3 regions of the Pseudarthrobacter sp. CC4 genome follow, and region 3 is predicted to be linked to each of the others. Evidence: predicted binding sites of a transcription regulator. Region 3 holds the regulator's gene; each other region holds the start of a gene.
The links. Region 3 encodes HrcA, which represses chaperone genes, less so after heat shock. Its sites were predicted from a motif close to TTNGCACTCGNNNNNNNCGAGTGCNAA; they were not measured.
Positions count from the first base shown of each region.

Region 1: the regulator HrcA is predicted to act here: its motif matches at 1,730-1,756, upstream of groES (co-chaperone GroES).
Region 2: the regulator HrcA is predicted to act here: its motif matches at 1,430-1,456, upstream of groL (chaperonin GroEL).

Region 1 is NZ_JARCCZ010000013.1:47,638-53,184, forward strand. It holds gene PV768_RS10100 (THUMP-like domain-containing protein) at 1-395, opposite strand, end outside; gene PV768_RS10105 (hypothetical protein) at 450-827, shown strand; gene PV768_RS10110 (DMT family transporter) at 755-1,687, opposite strand; gene groES (co-chaperone GroES) at 1,914-2,207, shown strand; gene groL (chaperonin GroEL) at 2,285-3,895, shown strand; gene PV768_RS10125 (dihydrofolate reductase family protein) at 3,998-4,600, opposite strand; partial or broken gene PV768_RS10130 (ATP-dependent DNA ligase) at 4,679-5,547, shown strand, end outside.
Region 2 is NZ_JARCCZ010000002.1:339,585-345,131, reverse strand. It holds gene PV768_RS02775 (cold-shock protein) at 1-64, shown strand, start outside; gene PV768_RS02770 (ABC transporter substrate-binding protein) at 61-1,344, shown strand; gene groL (chaperonin GroEL) at 1,633-3,261, shown strand; gene PV768_RS02760 (ABC transporter substrate-binding protein) at 3,352-4,662, opposite strand; gene PV768_RS02755 (RNase H family protein) at 4,941-5,547, shown strand, end outside.
Region 3 is NZ_JARCCZ010000018.1:91,429-96,975, forward strand. It holds gene lepA (translation elongation factor 4) at 1-89, shown strand, start outside; gene hemW (radical SAM family heme chaperone HemW) at 126-1,355, shown strand; gene PV768_RS13680 (DUF4870 domain-containing protein) at 1,421-1,843, opposite strand; gene PV768_RS13685 (DUF3097 domain-containing protein) at 1,993-2,841, opposite strand; gene hrcA (heat-inducible transcriptional repressor HrcA) at 3,018-4,031, shown strand; gene dnaJ (molecular chaperone DnaJ) at 4,110-5,237, shown strand; gene PV768_RS13700 (16S rRNA (uracil(1498)-N(3))-methyltransferase) at 5,240-5,547, shown strand, end outside.

The sequences.
Region 1 (5,547 bases), on a different contig from region 3:
TCGTCCATCTCCACAGCGGTGACGTTGATGTCCATGGAAGCCAGCGCCAGCGAGTCCGCGGCCAGGCCGCAGCCCAGGTCCGCCACGTGGCGGACTCCGGCCTCGGCGAACCTCTGGGCATGGCGGGCGGCGACGTTCAGCCGGGTTGCCTGTTCCAGCCCTGCCTGGGTGAACAGCATGCTGCGGGCGAACTCACCGAACTTCGCCGCGGCCTTGGTGCGGAGCCGGGACTGGGTCAGGACGGCGGAAACCAGTTCGGGGGAGTGGCCGGCCTTGCGGAGGGCCGAGTTCAGCTCGAAGGACTTCTCTTCCTGGTAGGGGCCCAGGGACGCCAGGAGCTCCCAGCCTTCAGGGGTGAGCAGCGGTGCAATCTGGTCCTGGGGAGCGTGAGCCATGGGTTCCAGCCTAGTGGAGGAGCGGGCCGCCGCTATGCCGATAGTGTTGAAGCCATGAACCAGAGTGCAGGTCCGCAGCAGCCCCGTCAGCACCAACCCGGGGACGGCGGCCCGGCGAGGTTCGCCCGGCCGGCACTGATCGCAGGTTCCGTGGTGGCGGTGGTGTGCCTGGCGCTCCTGGTGATCATCTTCTTCCTGGACACCTTCAACGCCACCGTCTATTCGGTGGGCGGCAACGACATCAAGGACGACACCCAGGAGGCCCGGGATATCCGGGGGCTGTACGACGGAGCCCGGGCCGGCAGCGTCGTCTTCCTTGCCGCGTCGCTGTTGACCGCCCTGGTTTCTGCCTTCCTCCTCTACCGGGGGCGGAACTCCGCAGGCGGGGCCGACGGCGGAGAGGACGTCGACTTCGACGACCTGGGCCGCTGAGGTGGCCTGCCGCCCGCGCTGGTGAGCAGGACCCCGGAAATGACCAGGACGCCGCCCAGGACCTGCGGGACCGTGATGGGCTGGCCAAGGGCCACCGTGATGATCGCGGTGAAGACGGCAATGAGGTTCAGGTAGTTTCCGGCATTGGCAGCCGAGGTGCGCTTGAGTGCAAGGTTCCAGAGCAGGTAGGAACCCAAGGAGGGGAACAGGGCAATGTAGGCCAGCGACCAGCCCTCCGAGGCGGTGGCCGGCAGCCCTGCCCCGGTGGCCACCGCAAAGGGAACCAGGACAATCGCCGCCATGGCCACCTGCACCGCGGTGGACGTAATCGCCGGGACGGAGAGCCTGCGGGCGATGATCGTATAGAAGCCCCAGACGGTGATGGCGGCCACGATCAGCAATTCGCCGGCATCAATCGAGAAAGTCAGCAGCCGCTGCAGGTTGCCTCCGGTGAGGACCAGCAGGACGCCTGCCAGGCCCAGGGCAACGCCCACCCAGCTCAGGGGACCCGGCCTGTCCCGAAGCAGGATGGCGGCCAGGACCATGATCAGGGCCGGGTTCGCAGCCGTCACCAGGGAGGCGTTCAGGGCAGAGGTGTGCCCCAGCGCACTGTAGAGCAGCAGGGTATAGGCGCTCATCCCAAGGCAGCTCAGGAGCAGGAGCATCGGCCAGCGGCGCAGGACAGCGCGCCAGTCCGGCCGGTCCACCGCCTGTGCCAGGGCCAGCAGCGGCACGGCAGCCAGGGCCCAGCGCCAGAAGGTCAGCTGGAGCGGCTGCATGGTTTCCATGGCGGCCTGGCCTACAACGAAGTTACCCGCCCAGAAGAGGGTGGCAAGGGTCAGGTACAGGGCTGCTCGCACCGGTCAAATGTACATGGATTGGTGTCCGCCCATGACGAAACGCTGGCACTCGCCTTGACCGAGTGCTAAGCCTTACATAGAGTCATCATTAGCACTCTCCCTAGGAGGGTGCTAACACATGAAGAGCTGCCAGCCTGGCTGCTGCCGGCACCGCGACGACGGTTTGCCAGCCAGGGCGGAAAGCTTTCCAGTCCACGAATTTGCTGACGAAGAAGGAGAGGTCCGAGTGTCGGTCTCTATTAAGCCTCTTGAGGATCGTATTGTTGTCCGCCCGCTCGAAGCCGAGCAGACCACGGCTTCCGGCCTGGTCATCCCGGACTCCGCACAGGAGAAGCCGCAGGAAGGCGAAGTTGTTGCAGTAGGCCCCGGCCGCTTTGAGGACGGCAACCGCGTTCCTGTCGACGTAGCCGTTGGCGACGTCGTTATCTACTCCAAGTACGGCGGAACCGAAGTCAAGACCGGCGGCACCGAGTACCTCGTGCTGTCCGCCCGCGACGTCCTGGCGATCGTCGTAAAGTAACTCTCCGGATCCCCGTGCCGCTGGTCATGCATTCTGCTGGTCGGCTGCGCGGGGTTCTGTCTTGAAAGGACAAAACCATGGCAAAGCAGCTTGCGTTTAACGACGCTGCCCGCCGGTCTCTTGAAGCCGGCATCGATAAGCTCGCCAACACCGTCAAGGTGACGCTCGGCCCCCGCGGCCGCAACGTCGTCCTGGACAAGAAGTGGGGCGCTCCCACCATCACGAACGACGGCGTCACCATCGCCCGCGAAGTGGAACTGGACGACCCCTACGAGAACCTTGGCGCGCAGCTGGCCAAGGAAGTCGCAACCAAGACCAACGATGTTGCCGGTGACGGCACCACCACGGCAACCGTCCTGGCGCAGGCCCTGGTCAAGGAAGGCCTGCGCAACGTGGCTGCAGGCGCAGCTCCCGGCCAGATCAAGCGGGGCATCGAGGTTGCCGTTGAGGCCGTCGCCGCCCGCCTGCTGGAGAACGCCCGCCCCGTTGAAGGCACCCAGGTGGCCAACGTTGCAGCCATCTCCGCCCAGAGCGACGAGATCGGCGAGCTCCTCGCCGAGGCATTCGGCAAGGTGGGCAAGGATGGTGTGATCACCATCGAGGAGTCCTCCACCACGCAGACCGAACTGGTCCTGACCGAGGGCATGCAGTTCGACAAGGGCTACCTGTCCCCGTACTTCGTCACGGACGCGGAACGCCAGGAAGCAGTCCTCGAGGACGCCCTGATCCTGATCAACCAGGGCAAGATCTCCAGCATCCAGGAATTCCTGCCGCTGCTGGAAAAGGCGCTGCAGGCTTCCAAGCCGCTGTTCATCATTGCCGAAGACGTTGAGGGCGAGGCCCTGTCCACGCTGATCGTCAACCGCATCCGCGGCACCCTGAACGTCGTCGCCGTCAAGGCTCCCGGCTTCGGTGACCGCCGCAAGGCCATGCTGCAGGACATCGCCACCCTCACCGGTGCGCAGGTTGTGTCCCCGGAACTGGGCCTCAGCCTGGACACCGTCGGCCTTGAGGTGCTGGGCACCGCCCGCCGCATCACCGTCACCAAGGACAACACCACCATCGTTGACGGCGCAGGCTCGGCCGAAGACGTGGCAGCACGCGTGGCCCAGCTCCGCGCCGAGCTGACCCGCACCGATTCCGACTGGGACCGTGAAAAGCTCCAGGAACGCCTGGCCAAGCTGGCCGGCGGCATCGGTGTCATCAAGGTTGGCGCAGCCACCGAGGTTGAGCTCAAGGAGAAGAAGCACCGCATCGAGGATGCTGTTTCCTCCACCCGAGCTGCCCTGGAAGAAGGCATCGTGGCCGGCGGTGGCTCGGCCCTGATCCACGCCTTGAAGGCACTGGATGAGGACCCGGCCGTCAAGGCACTCGAAGGCGACGCCGCCGCTGCCGTGGGCATTGTCCGCCGCGCGCTGGTCCAGCCGCTGCGCTGGATTGCCCAGAACGCCGGCTTCGACGGCTACGTCATCACCGCCAAGGTTGCCGAGCTCGAAACCAACAACGGCTTCAACGCCAAGTCGGGCGAGTACGAGGACCTGATCGCTGCCGGTGTCATCGACCCCGTCAAGGTCACCCGCGCGGCCCTCCGCAACGCGGCTTCCATCGCTGCCCTGGTTCTCACCACCGAGACCCTGGTTGTCGAGAAGCCTGCCGAGGAAGACGAGCACGCGGGACACAGCCACTAGCAAGTAGCTGCGCACGGGCAACCGTGTAACGCAAAAAACCGGTCCAGCCTCCGCTGGGCCGGTTTTTTGTTGCCCCGGGACCGTCCGTTCAGGGCATCCGCTCTACGCTCCCGGCATGTCCTGCGTTTCCACGTCGCCGGCGCGCTCGTAGACCAGCGACACCGCCCCCTTCGGGAAACTGCGTGCCGGCTCCGCGAGGCGGAAGGACGCAGGGATGGTCCCGGCGTCGAACAGGCGCTTGCCCTGCCCGAGGGTTATCGGATAAAGCCAGAGGTGGAGGCGGTCCAGTACGTTTGCCGCGAGCAGCGAACGGATGAGGACGCCGCTGCCGAACATGTGCACCTGGTCGTATTCCTCCCGCAGCCGGCCCGCGGCCGTGGCATCCGGCAGGACTTTTGTGCCCGCCCAGCCCGGAGAGGTGAGGGTGCCGGAGACAACGTACTTCGGCACCCGGTTGAGCGTGCCCCCGATATCACCGGACTGGCGGGGCCAGTACGAAGCGAAAATGTCGTAGGTTTTCCGGCCGAGAAGCAGGGCGTCGATCTGGCTGATCTCAGCCTCGATGGCCGCTTCAGCCTCGTCGTCGGACACGGGCGCCTGCCAGCCGCCGAAGGCGAAGCCGCCCGCAGTGTCCTCCTCGCGGCCGCCGGGCGCCTGGTAGACGCCGTCGAGGGTGATGAACAGGTTGGCGATAATGATCCCCACCAGCCCATTTTGGGACGGAGTTCCGGCCCTGTCCAGCATCCGCCGCCCGCGGCACAACAGCCGTGGCAGACTGGGGCAATGCTGCTCGACGAGCTCGTGAGTACTTCGGATGCCGTCGCGTCCACCCGGTCCCGGCTGGCGAAGGTGGACGCACTGGCCCACCTGCTGCGCCGCCTCGAGCCCGCGGAGATCGCGACGGCGGTGGGCCTGCTGGCTGCCAGGCCGCGCCAGGGCCGGGTAGGGATTGGCTGGCGCGGCATGTCAGCGGCCATGGGGGAGCCGGCCGCCGAGCCCAGGCTTACTGTCGCAGACCTCGATGCGGCGTTGGACCGGCTGCTCGCAACAGCAGGCGCGGGATCGGCAGCAGAACGTGCTGCGACCCTCAGGACGCTCACAGCGGCAGCCACTGAACGCGAGCAGGCATTCATCGCCGGCGTGCTGCTGGGAGAACTGCGGACCGGTGCGCTCGAGGGCGTCCTGGCGGATGCGGTTGCCCGTGCCTCCGGCCGGCCGGTCGAGGCCGTGCGCCGGGCGGCCATGCTCTCCGGCGACCTGGGCGACACCGCCGTCCTGGCGCTCACGGGAACGCCTGCCGAGCTTGACGCCGTCGGACTCGTCGTGGGACGCCCCGTGCAGCCCATGCTCGCCTCAACCGCGGCCAGCGTCGGCGCGGCGCTGGAGGTCACCGGGGAGGCGTCCGTGGAATACAAGCTCGACGGCGCACGCATCCAGGTGCACCGTACCGGCGACGACGTGCGCATCTACACACGCACCTTGGCGGAAGTGACCCACAGGCTGCCTGAGGTGGTGGAGGTGGTGCGCGGACTTGGGGTGCGGGACGTGATCCTCGACGGCGAGACCCTCGCCCTGGACGAGGACGGCGGCCCCCGGCCGTTCCAGGAAACCATGTCCCGGTTCGGGGCGGACGCTGCACGCGAGACGCTGCT
Region 2 (5,547 bases), on a different contig from region 3:
GGAACTTGAAGTCGGCGAAGGCGAGAAGGGCCCACAGGCGGAAAGCGTCCGGCCGGCCGAGTGAAGCATCTGATTGTCCCCGCCGGGACCCTCCGTCCTGCGTTTGCCGCGGCCCTCTGCTGCACGCTGGCCCTGACCGCCTGTTCCGGGGTCACCGGAAACGCACGCGTGGAAACAACGGAAGCCTCCGGTGACGGGACGCTGCGGGTAGGCCTCATCCTGGACAATGCGGGGGAGGGCAGCTTCCTGAACGCGCCCCAGGCGGCCGCCGCCAAGCTCGCAGTCAAAGAGATCAACGCTGCCGGCGGGCACAAAGGCCGGCCCGTGGAGCTGCTGCCCTTTGAAGCCGGCCAGGATGCAGCGTCGCAGGCCCAGGCTTTGGTCCAGGCCAAGGCGGACGTGGTGATCGGCCCCACCGACTCCAGCCACGCCAAGGCCGTCGTGGACATCCTCTCCCGGGCCAGGACGCCGCTGATCTCGCCGGCCAACACCGCGGCCGGGCTCAGCACCATCCCCAGCGGCGGATACTACTTCCGGACGGCGGCCGCCGACGTCGCGCAGGGACCCGTGCTGGCCAAGCTCGCCAAGGACGCGGGCGCCGCCACCATCTCCCTGATGTTCCAGGAAGGCGCCTACGGCAGCGACGTCTCCGCCGCCGTCGCCGATTCCGCAGAACAGGCCGGACTGGAAGTGGTTGCCACAGCCGGGTTCAAGCCGGGTGAAGCGGGAAGCGCCGCTGCCGCCGCCCGCGGGGCGGAACCCGACGCCGTCATCCTGGTGGCCCGCGACGGCGCGCAGGGCGCCCTGGCTGAACTCAACAACGCCGCCCTGGCCGGCTCGAAGATCATCCTCAGCGACGGCGCGTTCGGCCGGTATGCGTCCAAGCTGGGAACCAAAGCCCTGGAGGGTGCCCGCGCCGTTGTTCCCGGCGAGCTGCCATCCGCCGCCTTCCAGGAAAGGCTCCTGGGCATCGATCCCGGCCTGAAGGACGTGTCCTTCGCCGCGGAAACGTACGACGCCGTGACCCTCGCAGCCCTCGCGGCAGCCAAAGCAGAGGACGACTCGGGCCGCTCAATTGCAGCGAACCTCATCGCCGTGTCAGGCGGGACTGCCGCCGGCAAGGATGGCGGGACTGCAACGGTGCCCGGCACGCCCTGCCCCAGCTACAAGGAGTGCCTGGCGGCGAAGGCTTCCGGTACCGGCATTAATTACGACGGCGAATCCGGCCCGGTTGCCTTCGACGCCAACGGTGACATCACCTCGGCGACGTTTACGGTGTTTACCTACGGGGCAGACAACAATCCAACGCCCACCGGCCGTGAAACTGCAGGCCGCGCCGGCTGATCGCCCTCGGCGTAGAGATGCCTGCCAGGGCGCTTTCCGCGCGTCATTCGCTTGCACTCTCCCGTGGGGAGTGCTAATTATTGAGTTAGCACTCTGACGTACCGACTGCTAAAGCAAAGCTGGTTCCGGCCGGCGGAGCGCGGCACCGAACGAGGAGCGAAGAAACACCTCACTGGAGTGAGGCCCGCACCCGGGGGCATACAGAGGCCGCCGGCAAAGGGTCGTCCGTCGCGGGCACTGCAGCGAAGGTTCATTCTTAACGACTGTCCCGAAAGGACTACTGCCGTTATGGCCAAGATCATTGCATTTGATGAAGAGGCACGCCGCGGCCTTGAGCGGGGCCTGAACATCCTCGCCGACGCCGTTAAGGTCACCCTCGGCCCGCGTGGACGCAACGTCGTCCTCGAAAAGAAGTGGGGCGCCCCCACGATCACCAACGATGGTGTTTCCATCGCCAAGGAGATCGAGCTGGACGATCCCTACGAGAAGATCGGCGCCGAGCTGGTCAAGGAAGTTGCCAAGAAGACTGACGACGTCGCCGGCGACGGAACCACCACCGCCACCGTTCTGGCCCAGGCCCTGGTCAAGGAAGGCCTGCGCAACGTTGCCGCCGGCGCCGACCCGCTGTCCCTCAAGCGCGGCATCGAAAAGGCTGTCGAAGCCGTCACCCGCGAGCTCCTGGCTTCCGCCAAGGAAATCGAAACCAAGGAAGAGATTGCCGCTACGGCATCCATCTCCGCAGGGGACGAGGAAATCGGTGCGCTGATCGCCGAAGCCCTGGACAAGGTGGGCAAGGAAGGCGTCATCACGGTCGAGGAATCCAACACCTTCGGCCTGGAACTCGAGCTCACCGAAGGCATGCGCTTCGACAAGGGCTACATCTCCGCCTACTTCGTCACCGACGCGGAGCGCCAGGAAACGGTCCTCGAAGACCCGTACATCCTGATCGTCAACTCCAAGATCTCCAACGTCAAGGAACTGGTTGCTGTCCTCGAAAAGGTCATGCAGTCCAACAAGCCGCTGCTGATCATCGCCGAGGACATCGAGGGCGAGGCCCTGGCCACCCTGATCGTCAACAAGATCCGCGGCACCTTCAAGTCCGTTGCCGTCAAGGCTCCGGGCTTCGGTGACCGCCGCAAGGCACAGCTCGCCGACATTGCCGTCCTCACCGGCGGCCAGGTCATCTCCGAGGAAGTCGGACTCAAGCTGGAAAACGCCGGCCTGGAACTCCTGGGCAAGGCACGCAAGGTTGTTGTCACCAAGGACGAGACCACCATCGTTGAAGGTGCCGGCGACGCCGACCAGATCGCCGGCCGCGTGTCCCAGATCCGCGCCGAGATCGAGAACTCCGATTCGGACTACGACCGCGAGAAGCTGCAGGAACGCCTGGCCAAGCTGGCCGGCGGCGTTGCAGTGATCAAGGCCGGTGCCGCAACCGAGGTTGAGCTCAAGGAGCGCAAGCACCGCATCGAAGACGCAGTGCGTAACGCCAAGGCTGCTGTTGAAGAAGGCATCGTTGCCGGTGGCGGCGTGGCCCTCATCCAGGCCGGCGCCAAGGCATTCGCCAACCTGCAGCTGTCCGGCGACGAGGCCACCGGTGCCAACATTGTCCGCGTTGCCATCGATGCTCCGCTGAAGCAGATCGCCTTCAACGCCGGCCTGGAGCCGGGCGTTGTGGTGGACAAGGTTCGCGGCCTGCCCGCAGGACACGGCCTGAACGCCGCAACCGGCGAGTACGTCGACCTGCTGGCTGCCGGCGTGAACGACCCCGTCAAGGTAACCCGCTCTGCCCTGCAGAACGCGGCTTCCATTGCCGGCCTGTTCCTCACTACCGAAGCTGTTGTTGCCGACAAGCCGGAGAAGAACCCGGCCCCCATGGGCGGCGGCGACGACATGGGCGGCATGGGCGGCTTCTAAGCCCTCCTGCCGGGCTTTGTCCCGCTGGAAACGAATGCGGCCCCCTCTCTTGAGGGGGCCGCATTCGTGTTCCTGGAGAGGGGCTGGCTTTTACTTCCGGGCGCTGGACAGCATTCCCTCGACTTCCTTCTTGAATGCCTCTGCCGCTGCCTGGGGAGTCAGGCGGTCGTAGAGAACCTCATCGGTGTATCGCTTGATGACGTTCTGTACGCTGCCCGCGCCCACCGGAGGAACGGGCGGCGCATCCTTCATGTCCGGAGCAATGTCCTTCAGGAAGCCCACCACGGTGGTGTCTGCCGGTTTCAGGGACGGTGTGATGCCCTTTACGATCTCCGTGTTGGTGGGCACGCCGCGGTCCGTCATCAGGATTGCGCCGGCTTCCGGGCTGTTCGCCAGGTAGTTGATGAAGGTTGAGGCGGCTTCGGTGTGCTTTGACCGTGCGGAAGCGGACCAGAACATGGTGGGCTTGTAGTACATGCCGTTCTCAGCGGCAACACCGTCGAGGCTAGGCGCACGGAGCATCTTGATGCTGCTGTCGGTAGTGGACCCGAGCGATCCGAGCTGGTTGGTCCACCACCATGCCATCCCCACCCTGTTGGTGCCGAAGAGGCTTTCTTCCAGGCCCGCGCCGGAGTCCTCGGTAGCCACCGTGGCCGACGGGCTTGCCTTGGAGTCGCGCTGTTCCTTGAGCCGCTCCCAGAAGGAAGCGGCCGTTGCAGTGTCGAAATCGAGCTTGCCGTCCTCGGAGTAGAGATTCTCCCCATGCTGGCGAAGCCAGATGATCAGGTCTGCCTCGTTGCTGCCGTATGCTGCGCCGTAGTTCTTGCCGTCTCCGGCGGCGCTGATCTTCGTTGCTGTCTCAATGAAGTCGTCCCACGTCCATGAGGTGTCATCCGGAAGCGGAACGTTTGCTGCCTCGAAAACCTTCGTGTTGGCCATGATGACGTAGGCGTTCCGGCCGGTGCTCAGGCCGTATTGGGCGCCGTCGTACTGGCCCGAGGCCAGGGCTTCCTTGTCGAGTTTGGAGGTATCAATGCCGCTTTGCTTGGACAGATCCAGGAGCGCCCCGCGGCCGCCGTATTCGGCAATGTACTTCTGGTCCATCTGGATCACGTCCGGCGCGTCGTTGGCCGCGGTCTTGGTGGCCAGCTTGTCCCAGTAGCTGCCCCATTCACCCGGCTCGGACTCAATCCTGATGTTCGGGTGTTCCGCTTCAAAGGCATCGATGACCTTTTCGGTCTGGGCGTTGAGGTATTCGTTCCCCCACCAGGCGAAGCGCAGGGTTACTTGCTCATTGCCCTCGGAGCCGGAAGAGGAACCGCAGCCTGTGGCAAGGAGGGAAAGGGCGACGGCTGCTGCGCCGAGCTGGAACCTTCTCCGGCGGAGGGTTGGAATCGTCATTGATATGCCTTCCTAATGGCGGGGCGCTTCTCTTGGGTGGACGCTGGCGTCGGGTTGTCGGCAGCGCCGGCCGCTGAGAAAACGCTTTCTCATGTCAGTAATGCGATTCTGCCTGCCTGCCATTGCCCGCGTCAAGCATTTTCGGTAAACGCTTTCCGTCAGGTCAAGGCCTGATCCGCCGGGCGGCCCGGGTAGGGCGAGTGTGCGGCGGAGGTACGGTACGGCATCGTACGGTGGCAAAGGCACGGTTTGTCCTGCCGGTCTGGGAGGATGGACCGGTGACAATTACTGCAGCGGCCGATGGTTCGGCCTTGGGAAACCCCGGTCCGGCAGGCTGGGCCTGGTACGTGAACGACGATTGCTGGCGCGCCGGAGGATGGCCCCACGGGACGAACAACCAAGGCGAGCTGATGGCGGTCCTGGATCTGTTGCGGGCCACGGCCCACCTTCCCCAGGAGGACCTGCACATCCTCTGCGACAGCCAGTACGTCATCAATTCGATCACCAAGTGGATGCCGGGATGGAAACGCAAAGGCTGGCGCAAGGCCGACGGCAAGCCGGTCCTCAACGTGGATTTGCTCAAGGAGCTGGACCGGGAGCTCGCCGGCCGGAAGTACACCTTCGAATGGGTCAAGGGGCATGCCGGGCATGACTTGAACGAAGCCGCGGACGAGCGCGCCAGGGCGGCCGCGACCGCCTACCAGCAGGGGGTGGCAGCCCGGTCCGGTCCCGGTTTCCCTGGCGCCCACCACGCCCACCACGCCCACCATCCGCCGGCGGCCAAGGATGCGCCGGAGGCCGCCCCCCGTGCACCCCGGGAAGCCGCAACCTTGCCAGGAGCCTACGAGGAGCCGGACCTGTTCAGCCAGCTGGACAACGGCGCTT
Region 3 (5,547 bases):
TGAAGATGGTGGGCCGCGTTGAGGTCCCCCAGGAAGCCTTCATTGCTGCGCTCACCACGGACGAGTCCAAGGACAAGGCCAAGAAGTAGTGGTTACAGCGGCCGGCGCCACCGGAGGCCCCTGCAATGCCTAGCACTCTTCCCCTCGGCGACCCGGCGCCGTCGGACGGTCTCCTGCCTCCCCAGGCGGTTGACGGTGCGGCGGGCCGGGCGTTCGGGCTTTACGTACACATTCCGTTCTGTGCCGTCCGCTGTGGCTACTGCGACTTCAACACCTACACCGCCACGGAGCTCGGCGGCGGGGCCTCGCAGGACGCCTATGCCGCCACGGCCGCCTCCGAAGTGTCCCTGGCAGCCAGGGTCCTGGCGGAATCAGGGCTTCCTGCGCGCCCGCTCAGCACGGTGTTTTTCGGCGGCGGCACACCCACCCTGCTTCCCGCCGAGGACCTCGCCCTGATCCTGCGCCGCGCCATCGGACAGTGGGGAATCGAGGCCGGCGCCGAAGTCACCACGGAGGCGAACCCGGACTCCGTCACGCCTGAATCCCTTGCCATCCTGAAGGAAGCCGGCTTCACCCGCATCTCCTTCGGGATGCAGTCTGCAGTGCCCCATGTCCTCAAAGTGCTTGACCGGACCCACACGCCCAGCCGAGTCCCGCAGGTTGTGCAATGGGCCCGGGACGCGGGACTGGCTGTGAGCCTGGACCTCATCTACGGCACGCCGGGGGAGTCCCTGGACGACTGGCGCTACTCCCTGGAGACGGCACTGTCCTACCAGCCGGACCACATCAGCGCCTATGCGCTGATCATCGAAGAGGGAACCAAGCTCGCCGCCCAGATCCGCCGGGGCGAGGTTCCAGGAATCGACGACGACGACCACGCCGACAAGTACGAACTCGCCGACGACCTCATCACCAAAGCCGGCCTGGGCTGGTACGAGGTCAGCAACTGGGCCCGCACGCCGGAGCAGGCCTGCCGCCACAACCTCGCCTACTGGCGGGGCGACGACTGGTGGGGGATCGGCCCCGGCGCCCATTCGCATGTGGGCGGCGTGCGGTGGTGGAACGTCAAACACCCCACGGCCTACGCCGGACGCCTCGCACAGGGAGTGTCACCGGCGGCCGGCAGGGAAACCCTGGACCAGGAGACCCGGAACGTCGAACGTGTGATGCTCGAGGCCCGTCTCCAGTCCGGTCTCGAAGTATCGTCGCTGGGCCAAGAAGGACGCCATGAGGTTGCGGGGCTGATCGCGGACGGCCTCGTGGATCCTGCTGCCGCGTTCAGGGGCAGGCTGGTCCTGACCCTCAAGGGCAGGCTGCTGGCAGACGCGGTGGTCCGCCGGGTCCTGCCGGACTGAACGGCACAAGGCAACGTGGGCCCGCGCCCGCCAGGGAACCCCGCGGGCGTGGACCCGTGCAGCCGCTACTTGATCCAGCGCAGGTTGTACTGGTAACGGTGCGGCTGGCCACGGTTGACATGGATGCCGGCCGCCACCGAGAAGCAGGTGAGCGCAATCCAGATGAGGGTGGCGATGACGGCAAAGATGTTGCCGATCACGGGGACGAAGACCACCAGGATGTTCGCCAGCAGGGCAGCAATGGTGGGCGGCAGGCTGAAATTCAGGGCTTCCTTGGATTCCTGTGCCGTGAAGGGCCCGCGGTCCCGGAAGATCAGGTAGATCAGCAGCGACGGAACGCAGCCCAGGATGCCCCCGAAGTGCGCCATGGTGGCCCATTGCCGGTCTTCGCTGGCTGTCAGGGGCAGCGCATTCGCGGGAACGCCGTGGTACTCCGAACGGCCCTGGCCGCCCGGGCTGTCCCTGTGATCACGTGCGTTTTCTGCCACAGTCTGTTCCTTCTGAAGTGCAATGGTGCCGGCTAAGAAAGCTTATTGGGTGCGGCGGCCTGCAATGTTGCAGGATCCGCAGTACCAAGAATACTTGGTACCGGCCCCATACCTGCCCCGGGATGCGCGGGCCGGGGCAGAACCGTCCTTCAGGGCACGGTGAGGAAGTCGATGACTTCTTCGACCCTCCCCAGCAGCGAGGCTTCCAGGTCGGCGTACGTTCGGACGGCGCCGAGCAGTTTCTGCCAGCCAAGCCCGATGTCCTCCTTTGTGGCATGGGGCCAGCCGAACGCTGCGAGGATGCCGGTCTTCCAATCCTGCCCGCGCGGCACTACCGGCCACTGCTCAATGCCCAGGACCGCGGGCCGGATGGCCTGCCACACGTCCACGTAAGGGTGACCCACAATCAGGACGTTCCCTGCAGCTCCCGGCGAGGCCATGACGGCGTCCGCAATGCGGGATTCCTTGGAATCCGGCACCAGGTGGTCCACCAGTACGCCGAGGCGCCTGCCCGGTCCGGGCCTGAACGCTGCGACGGCCCCCGCCAGGTCATCAATGCCGTGCAGGGGTTCGACGACGATGCCCTCCACGCGCAGGTCGTCTCCCCAGACCTTTTCCACCAGTTCGGCGTCGTGCTTTCCCTCCACCCAGATCCGGCTGGCCTTGGCCACCTGTGCCCGCTGGCCGGCGACGCGGACGGACCCGGAGGCGGTCCGGCCGGCGACGGCGCCGGCGGCCTGCCGCGGGGCCGGGGGCAGGAGCTTGATGGCCCGGCCTTCGAGGAGGAATCCGAAACCAAGCCGGAAGGACCGGGATTTACCGCGCCGGTCCTCCAGGGCAACCACGTGCATGCCGCCGGATTTTTCCACCCGGGTCACGGCGCCCACCCAGCCGGACTGGACGTCCTCAAGGACCATTCCCCGTTCAACGGGAACCTCGGGCAGTTCAGTCTTTGCGGGAGCGGACAAGTCGCGTGGGCCCCAGTTCTGGTACTGCATGGTTTCACTCCGCCTAGCGTTCGGTCACAGGTCCGGATTTCGCCCGGAGCGGTACCAATGCTAGCAACGGCGGGAGTCATAATAGACTGTTAGCACTGAGGCATGTCGAGTGCTAACCCTTGAGGTGGCACAGCGCGGGCGGCGCGGCCGCCCCGAACCCTGGATGGAGGTGGAGTGTGAGCGAGCCACGCAAACTTGAAGTGCTGCGTGCAATCGTGGAGGACTACGTCCACTCCCGGGAACCCGTCGGGTCCAAGGCCCTGGTGGAGCGGCACCATCTTGGTGTGTCCAGCGCAACGATCAGGAACGATATGGCCGCCCTGGAGGAAGAGGGCCTGATCACCGCTCCGCACACCAGCGCCGGACGTATCCCCACTGACAAGGGTTACCGGCTGTTCGTGGACCAGATCTCGGCGGTCAAACCGCTGTCCCAGGCCGAGCGCAGGGCCATCCAGTCGCTGCTGGAAGGATCTGACGACCTCGACGACGTCCTTGACCGCACGGTCCGCCTGCTGTCGCAGCTGACCAACCAGGTTGCCGTGGTCCAGTATCCGCACCTGAGCCGGGCACTGGTCCGCCATATCGAGTTCGTCCTCCTCGCGCCGCGCAAGGTGCTGGTGGTGCTGATCGCCAACAGCGGCAAAGTGGAACAGCGCGTTATCGACGTCGGCCAGGACCTGGGGGACGACGCCCTTGCCACCCTGCGGGCACGGTTCCTTGGCTCCCTTGCCGGCACTCCGCTGAACCAGCTCGCCCAGTCCCTGCCGGCAGTGGTGGCCACAGCCGGCCCGGGGCAAAGGCAGGCCGCCCATGCCCTCGCCGTCGGCCTCGAAGGCCTGGCCCAGAGCAGCAGGGAAGACCGCATGGTCATGGCGGGCACCGCCAACCTTGCGCGTTCCAACGTGGACTTTCCGCTCAGCATCGGACCGGTCCTGGAAGCACTCGAGGAACAGGTGGTCATGCTCCGCCTGCTGAGCGAAATGGCGCAGGACCACCGCGGGGTGGCTGTCAGCATCGGCCGCGAGAATCCCTACGACGGCCTTGCCGAGGCGTCCGTCGTTGCCACGGGGTACGGTCCGGACCACATTGCGAAAATTGGTGTCCTGGGACCAACCCGGATGGACTATCCCACCACCATGGCCGCAGTCAGGGCCGTTGCCCGCTACCTTTCGCGGATCCTGGGACCCTGACGTTTTCCCGTTCCCGGGCATGCAGATCATTTCCCGCAGTCCAACTGCAGGCAGTACAACAAGGAAGAGATACGAACTTTGAGCAGCCACTACGACGTCCTTGGAGTCTCACCGGAGGCCACGGGAGAAGAGATCAAGAAGGCCTACCGCAAGCTGGCGCGCACGCTCCACCCGGACGTCAACCCGGGTGAGGACGCGTCGGACCGCTTCAAGGCCGTGACCCACGCCTACGAGGTTCTTTCGGACCCGCAGAAGCGCCGCGTCTACGACACCACCGGCAACGAGAACGGCACGGACAACGGCTTCGGCGGAGGCAGCTACGCCGGCCAGGGATTCGCGTTCCAGGACATCTTCGACACCTTCTTCGGGGCCGGCGGAACAACGGGCCCGGCTTCCCGCGTCAGGCGCGGCCAGGACGCACTCATCAGTGTCCGCATCGAACTCCGCGACGCTGTCTTCGGCGTCAACAAGAAGCTGGAAGTGGACACGGCCGTCACGTGCCCCACCTGCGAAGGTTCGTGCTGCCGGCCGGGAACCCATCCGGAACGCTGCGACATCTGCGGCGGCAGCGGCCAGGTCCAGCGTGCCGTGCGCTCCATCCTGGGACAGGTCATGACCGCCGCCCCGTGTGGTACGTGCGAGGGCTTCGGCACCGTCATCAAGGACCCCTGCAATGAGTGCAGCGGCCAGGGACGCATCCGCAGCCGCCGTTCGCTGACCATCAAGGTTCCCGCCGGCGTAGCCACCGGAACCCGCATCCAGCTTTCCGGCCAGGGCGAAGCAGGTCCCGCCGGCGGTCCCGCCGGCGACCTCTACGTCGAGATCCGCGTGAACAACGACGCCACCTATGTCCGGGACAACGACGACCTCCACGCAACCCTGCACCTTCCCATGACCGCTGCAGCCCTGGGCACCGAGGTGAGCCTGGAAACGTTCGACGGACCGCAGGAGATCGACGTCAAGCCGGGCACCCAGTCCGGCGAGATCATCACCCTTCGCGGACTTGGCGTGACCCACCTTCGCGGGTACGGGCGCGGCGACCTGAAAGTGCACCTCCAGGTCGAGACTCCCGCCAAGCTGGACGCCGCGCAGGAGGACCTCCTGCGTCAGCTTGCCAAGATGCGCGGTGAACAGATCACCGAGGGCAAGCTTGCGGCCAGCGGGGGCATGTTCGCCAAGCTCCGGGACCGGCTCGGTAACCTGTAGCGGTGAGCAACCCGGTCTTTTTCACTCCTCCCGGTTCCCTTGACCAGCTGGTGGCGGGGGAAGTCTTTGTCCTGGAGGGGCCCGAGGCGCGGCACGCCGTCACGGTGAAGCGGCTTGCCCCGGGCGAGCCCGTTGACATCGTGGACGGCGCCGGGACGCGCATGAGCGGAAAGGTGCTTGCGGCGTCCCCCTCCGGGCTGGATGTTGAGTGCTCCTCCCTGGCCGTTGAGCCGCAGCCGGGGACAAGGCTGGTGCTGGTACAGGCGCTGGCAAAGGGCGACCGCGACGAACTTGCCATTGAGACGGCAAC